DNA from 3 places in the Citrobacter freundii complex sp. 2025EL-00176 genome. Region 1 is predicted to be linked to each of the others. Evidence: predicted binding sites of a transcription regulator. Region 1 holds the regulator's gene; each other region holds the start of a gene.

Region 1 (2,272 bases):
AGGCGCGCAACATGAGTCGCAGTGAACTCATCGAAGAGATGCTGATGACCCAACTCACCACATTGCGCGGTCAGGCATAGTCTGAATTTCTGCTCTAAATCATAAATCGTGTAGCACAGAGTGCAGTCCCGCGTGTTTGCTGTTTCCGCATGCCTGACTGTTCTGCTATGATTGCCCTTATCCGTGGGCAATGCGCCACCACCATTTCAATAAGTTTCAAGAGGTTATTTTACTCATGGCAATCACTGGCATCTTTTTCGGCAGCGACACCGGTAATACCGAAAACATCGCAAAAATGATTCAAAAACAGCTTGGTAAAGACGTTGCCGATGTTCATGACATTGCAAAAAGCAGCAAAGAAGACCTGGAAGGGTATGACATTCTGCTGCTCGGGATTCCAACCTGGTACTACGGTGAAGCGCAGTGTGACTGGGACGATTTCTTCCCTACCCTCGAAGACATTGATTTTAACGGCAAACTGGTTGCATTGTTCGGCTGCGGCGACCAGGAAGATTACGCAGAATATTTCTGCGATGCGTTAGGCACCATTCGCGACATCATTGAGCCACGCGGCGCCACCATCGTCGGTCACTGGCCAACGGCGGGTTATCACTTTGAAGCGTCCAAAGGACTGGCTGACGACGACCACTTTGTCGGTCTGGCTATCGATGAAGATCGCCAGCCGGAGTTGACCGCAGAACGCGTAGAAAAATGGGTTAAGCAGATCTCTGAAGAACTGCACCTCGACGAAATCATCAATGCCTGATTTCGCGCGGCGTAGATCGTCATCTACGCCGCATCAATAGATAAAACCAATCAAAATAATTGCTACAAATTTGTAACTTTTCCGTGTGACCCTGTACAATGGCTGGATGCCAATCGGGTGTTGCGCAGTGTGTTTGTCGGCGATACCACGTTTTGATTAACAATATATGCCAGAGACTTGCAGTTTTCATTTAACCATGGCAGTTCTATAATGATATGCAATTTCTCAAGTGCAATTTCTGTCACTTCTGTTAATGAAGTGAATCGTTTAGCTACAGGACAGATTCCGCATGACTGACAATAATACCGCATTAAAGAAGGCTGGCCTGAAAGTAACGCTTCCTCGTTTAAAAATTCTGGAAGTTCTTCAGGAACCGGATAACCATCACGTCAGTGCGGAAGACTTATACAAACGCCTGATCGATATGGGTGAAGAAATTGGTCTGGCGACCGTGTATCGTGTGCTGAACCAGTTTGATGATGCCGGTATCGTGACCCGCCATAATTTTGAAGGTGGTAAATCCGTCTTCGAACTAACTCAACAGCATCACCACGATCACCTCATTTGCCTCGACTGCGGCAAAGTGGTCGAGTTCAGCGATGAATCCATTGAAGCGCGTCAGCGTGAGATTGCGGCTAAACATGGTATTCGCTTAACCAACCATAGCCTCTATCTTTACGGCCACTGCGCCGAAGGCGATTGCCGCGAAGATGAGCATGCGCACGACGGCAAATAATGTGACGCTTTCTGAAAAGCCAACCTTCCGGTTGGCTTTTTTTATGCGCTGAATTTGACCAGCCCCCTCTTCCTTCTGCATCAATGTTGCTTTAATGTAAAAATCAATTGCCCTTCCGGAGAGTTGAAATGGAACTTCGCCAGCTACGCTATTTTGTGCGTATTGTAGAAACCGGCAGCATGGGTAGCGCGGCGCTCGATCTCAATATCGGCGTTTCGGCGCTCAGTCAGCAAATGACGCGTCTGGAAAATGAACTTGCTATTCGCCTGCTACAACGCACCTCGCGCGGTGTGACGCCCACCAGCGCCGGACTGGCTTTTTACTCCCAGGCGCAGCTGGCGCTCCGGCATGCAGACGATGCAATCCTCGCCGCCCGCGAGGCCCGACTTTCCGGACACGTCAGCGTCGGTATGGCCCCCAGTACCGCTTCCGTTCTCGGCATGCCTTTTATTCACGCCATGCGGGAAAGCTATGCTGATGTTCGCCTGCATGTCGTGGAAAGTCTCTCTGGCAACCTGGAACGAATGATTAATACCCGCCAGATTGATCTGGCTGTCGTGTTTCAAAAAGAAAAGATCCTGCGCTGGAGCGCCAGACCGATTCTTGAAGAGCGACTGTTTTTGATTGGGACCCATGCCCTACTGGCTGATATTGTCGATGACAATATTGCTCCTGCCCAACTGGCAAATATTCCATTGATCATGCCAAGCCCGGGCCACGGTCTGCGCGGCAGGCTGGATGCCATCAGCCAGGAACACACACTGAACATT
Region 2 (2,272 bases), 500 kb from region 1:
AAAAAGCCGTGGCCGACCAAAAGTGTTCGACAGGGAAGCCGCGCTTGATAAGGCCATGACACTCTTCTGGCAGCACGGATATGAAGCGACATCGCTCGCCGATCTCGTGGAAGCAACCGGTGCCAAAGCGCCCACGCTGTATGCGGAGTTTACCAACAAGGAAGGGTTGTTTCGTGCCGTGCTGGACCGCTATATCACGCGCTTTGCGGCGAAACACGAAGCCCAGCTGTTTTGTGAGGAAAAAAGCCTGGAGTCCGCACTGGAAGACTATTTCACCGCCATAGCGACCTGCTTTACCAGTAAAGATACTCCGGCAGGATGTTTTATGATTAATACGTCCGCTACGCTGGCGGCCTCTTCCCGCGAGATCGCCCACACGGTGAAATCACGCCATGCGATGCAGGAACAGACGCTCACCCAGTTCCTTCGTCAGCGCCAGCAGCGGGACGAAATTCCGGCCCACTGCGACGTGCAAAAGCTGGCCGAATATCTGAACTGCATTTTACAGGGTATGTCGATTAGCGCCCGTGAAGGTGCGTCATTTGAGAAACTGATGCAGATCGCACATACCACCCTGCGGCTGTGGCCCGAACTCATCAAAGCTTAGTCCTTTCCTCTCTCTTCCACGAACAGATGACACTGCCGGGGGCTAAAAGCCCTCGGTTTATTTGTACCAATACCCCTTCATTCCTTATTGTTTTCATCGCATTAGCAGATCTTTTTTAAAAAATGTATTGATAACGACAATTATTATCAGCAATATTCGCATTTGTTTTAACACCTGTTTCCCAATGTAACTATCGGTTTCTCTACCGCAATAACAAAAACAGACCGACTTTTTTAAAAGGAATACAAATGCATAAGCGTCTCTGGGTGCTCAATCCGCTCTTATTATCTTTAACCCTACCGGCCATTGCGGCGGAGGAAGAGAATCTCATCGTCAGCGCTAACCGTAGCCAACGCACCGTGGCAGAAATGGCGCAAACGACCTGGGTTATTGAAGGAAGCGAAATTGAACAGCAAGTTCAGGGTGGCAAAGAGTTCAAGGATGTTCTTGCTCAGTTAATCCCCGGAATTGATGTCAGCAGTCAGGGACGAACCAACTACGGCATGAACATGCGCGGTCGCGCCATAGTCGTATTGATAGACGGCGTCCGTCTGAATTCTTCCCGCACCGACAGCCGGCAACTTGACTCCATTGACCCGTTTAATATTGCGCATATTGAAGTCATCTCAGGCGCCACATCCTTGTATGGCGGAGGGAGTACCGGCGGTTTGATCAACATCGTCACCAAAAAAGGTCAGCCTGAGCGTGAAGTCGAACTCGAACTGGGCAGTAAAAGCGGGTTTAATAACAGTAACGATCATGACGAACGCGTCGCCGCCGCGGTGAGCGGAGGAACCGATCGCGCATCCGGTCGTATGTCCGTCGCGTATCAACGGTTTGGCGGTTGGTATGATGGCAACCACGATGCTCTGCTGCTGGATAACACCCAAACCGGCCTGCAGCATTCCGATCGTCTGGACGTGATGGGCACCGGGACGATTGAGCTGGATGACAACCGTCAATTGCAACTGGTTACCCAGTATTACAAGAGCCAGGGGGATGACGATTACGGGCTGGATCTCGGCGAGAACATGTCCGCCGTGACCGGAAACGGTAAAGCGTATACCAGCAGCGGACTGAACTCCGATCGTATTCCCGGCACCGAGCGCCATCTGATCAGCCTGCAATATTCAGATGCAGATTTCTTTGGTCAGAACCTGGTCAGTCAAATCTATTACCGCGACGAATCCCTTAAGTTCTACCCCTTCCCCACATTGAGCAAAGGCAAGGTCACCAGTTTCTCCGCCTCACAGCAGGATACCGACCAGTTTGGCGCAAAAATCACCCTCAACAGCCAGGTGATGAATGACTGGGAATTGACATGGGGCATCGATGCCGATCATGAAACCTTCGACTCCAATCAGAAATTCTTCGATCTGGCTTACTCTCTGCCCTCCGGCGGCATGGACAACCGTACCGCCTATACTACCGGACGTTATCCTGGTTACAGCATCACCAACTTCGCGCCTTTCCTGCAAAATAGCTATGACATAAACGACATCTTTACCCTCAGCGGCGGCGTGCGCTATCAATGGACCGAAAACAGGGTTGATGATTTCGTTGGCTATGCCCAACAGCAGGGCATCGCGACCGGCGTTGCAAACTCCGCCGATACCATTCCGGGCGGCAAAACCGATTACGATAACTTCCTGTTTAACGCCGGGA
Region 3 (2,272 bases), on a different contig from region 1:
TGCGCGCTCGACATCTGCCAGTTAATCGCTAACGCCGGATACAGCACGCGCACGGCGCTCGCCATGGTCAATAAGCCCCCGAGCAACGCAATGCCGCCAATCAGCGGACTGGCGAGCAAAAAGCGAAATGCTGCCAGCAGCGATTTCAGCGGATGCTCGCGCGGCTGGGGCGGTGGAGGTAACGCGGGAAGGCTCAGCAACGGCAGTAAGGTAATGAACGTGCCTGCCGCCGCCAGGCCGTAGTTCCAGGCCACACCACCGGTTGCCAGCAGCACCCCGCCAAGCATCGGCGAAATGACCGAACCCAAACGCACCGTCAGCATGGTAATCGCCCCGGCCTGCATCAGGTTTTCCCGCCCGACCAACGCCGGCGTTGCTGCCAGCAAGGCAGTCACGCCCAGCGAGGCAAAGAAACCGTCCCATAAGCCAAGCAGATAAATCGCCAGTAACGACGGTTCGGGCAGCAACGCGTTCAGACACAAACCAATAAAGCCGACGCCACAGGTTCCACGCGCCAACAGGATCACTTTTTTACGCTCGTAGCGATCGGCCAGTACGCCGCCAACCATCAGGCCAATAAACATCGCGCCACCGGTCAACGTCACCGACAAACCTACCTGCCAGGTCGACTGGGTCATCATCTGGATCTGAACCGGAACCGCCACACCGAGTAATCCCAAAGAGACGATGGAAATAAAACGAGCGAGGAAGACGGCGCGAAACGCAGGGTGGGTCTTTAACAAGCTGAGATTAAGCAGCCAGGATTGTCGATTCATTACAGAGCCTTACCAGGTACTTTTTCAATATCCATTCGATGGCTGCACATGCTAACATATCCAAATAAGATCGATAACGATAATTACTATCATTATCAGGGAAGTTGATATGTCATGCTCTGTTTCCGCGACACGCGCCTTCGCCGTGCCCGGACTATTGTTATTACTTGTACTCACCACGGTATTAAGTCTGGTTATTGGCGCAAAATCGCTGCCTGCCTCCGTGGTGCTGGATGCACTCACCGGCAGTTGCCAAAGCGCGGATTGCACCATCGTGCTGGACGCGCGACTGCCACGCACGCTGGCAGGCCTGCTCGCCGGCGGCGCGCTGGGTCTGGCAGGCGCATTAATGCAAACGCTCACGCGTAACCCGCTCGCCGATCCGGGGATCCTTGGCGTTAACTCTGGCGCCAGCTTCGCCATCGTGCTGGGCGCGTCGCTGTTCGGTTTCTCTTCCCCACAGGAACAGTTGCTGATGGCTTTTTCCGGGGCGCTGGCCGCCTCGCTGATTGTGGCATTTACCGGCAGCCAGGGCGGCGGGCAGCTCAGCCCGGTACGACTGACGCTGGCGGGCGTTGCGCTGGGTGCAGTGCTGGAAGGGCTATCCACCGGCATCGCCCTCCTCAACCCGGACGTCTACGATCAGTTGCGTTTCTGGCAGGCCGGTTCACTGGATATCCGCAGCCTGCAAACGCTGAAGGTAGTACTGGTGCCGGTCCTGATTGCCGCTGCTGTCGCATTGTTCCTCAGCCGTGCCCTGAATAGCCTGAGTCTCGGCAGCGACACCGCTACCGCGCTTGGCAGTAAAGTCGCTCGCACGCAGTTTATCGGCCTGCTGGTGATTACCGTCCTGTGCGGTAGTGCGACCGCCATTGTCGGCCCTATCGCCTTTATCGGCCTGATGATGCCGCATATGGCGCGCTGGCTGGTGGGGGCGGATCACCGCTGGTCGCTGCCCGTCACTCTGCTGGCAACCCCCTCTCTGCTGTTAATTGCCGATATTATCGGTCGTGTGATTGTCCCCGGTGAGCTGCGTGTTTCGGTGGTCAGCGCGTTTATCGGGGCGCCCGTGCTTATCTTTTTGGTACGCCGTAAATCGCGCGGGGGTGGCGCATGATGCATCGCTCACGTCGCCTGATCATCAGCAGCATGCTGCTGGTTGTAGGTTGTCTCGTCGTTGGATTGTGGAGCCTGCGTAGCGGGGTCGTTACGCTGGAAACTCAGCAAATTATTGCCGCTCTGTTCGGCGATGCGCCGCGCAGTATTACGCTGGTGGTCACCGAATGGCGCTTGCCACGCGTGCTTATGGCGCTATTGATTGGCGCGGCACTGGGCGTGAGCGGCGCAATATTTCAGTCGCTGATGCGCAACCCGCTGGGCAGCCCGGATGTGATGGGTTTCAATACCGGTGCCTGGAGCGGTGTACTGGTGGCAATGGTGCTGTTTGGTCAGCATCTTACCGCTATCGCGCTGGCGGCTATGCTGGGTGGGATCCT

What was found. Region 1 encodes Fur, which represses iron uptake genes when iron is present. Its sites were predicted from a motif close to ATAATAATGAGAACNACTATCAA; they were not measured.
Region 2: ACVXHP_RS02540 (TonB-dependent siderophore receptor) is a predicted target of Fur. The motif match lies at 735-757, and genes of this name have one in related genera.
Region 3: fepD (Fe(3+)-siderophore ABC transporter permease) is a predicted target of Fur. The motif match lies at 853-875, and genes of this name have one in related genera.

What each region holds. Positions count from the first base shown of each region.
Region 1 is NZ_JBRYHT010000001.1:17,350-19,621, reverse strand. Features, by position in the region: gene ybfE (LexA regulated protein) at 1-80, shown strand, start outside; gene fldA (flavodoxin FldA) at 236-766, shown strand; gene ACVXHP_RS00105 (ryhB-regulated fur leader peptide) at 977-1,063, shown strand; gene fur (ferric iron uptake transcriptional regulator) at 1,056-1,502, shown strand; gene tcuR (tricarballylate utilization LysR family transcriptional regulator TcuR) at 1,631-2,272, shown strand, end outside.
Region 2 is NZ_JBRYHT010000001.1:514,818-517,089, reverse strand. Features, by position in the region: gene comR (TetR family copper-responsive transcriptional repressor ComR) at 1-607, shown strand, start outside; gene ACVXHP_RS02540 (TonB-dependent siderophore receptor) at 856-2,272, shown strand, end outside.
Region 3 is NZ_JBRYHT010000010.1:121,391-123,662, reverse strand. Features, by position in the region: gene entS (enterobactin transporter EntS) at 1-776, opposite strand, end outside; gene fepD (Fe(3+)-siderophore ABC transporter permease) at 886-1,893, shown strand; gene fepG (iron-enterobactin ABC transporter permease) at 1,890-2,272, shown strand, end outside.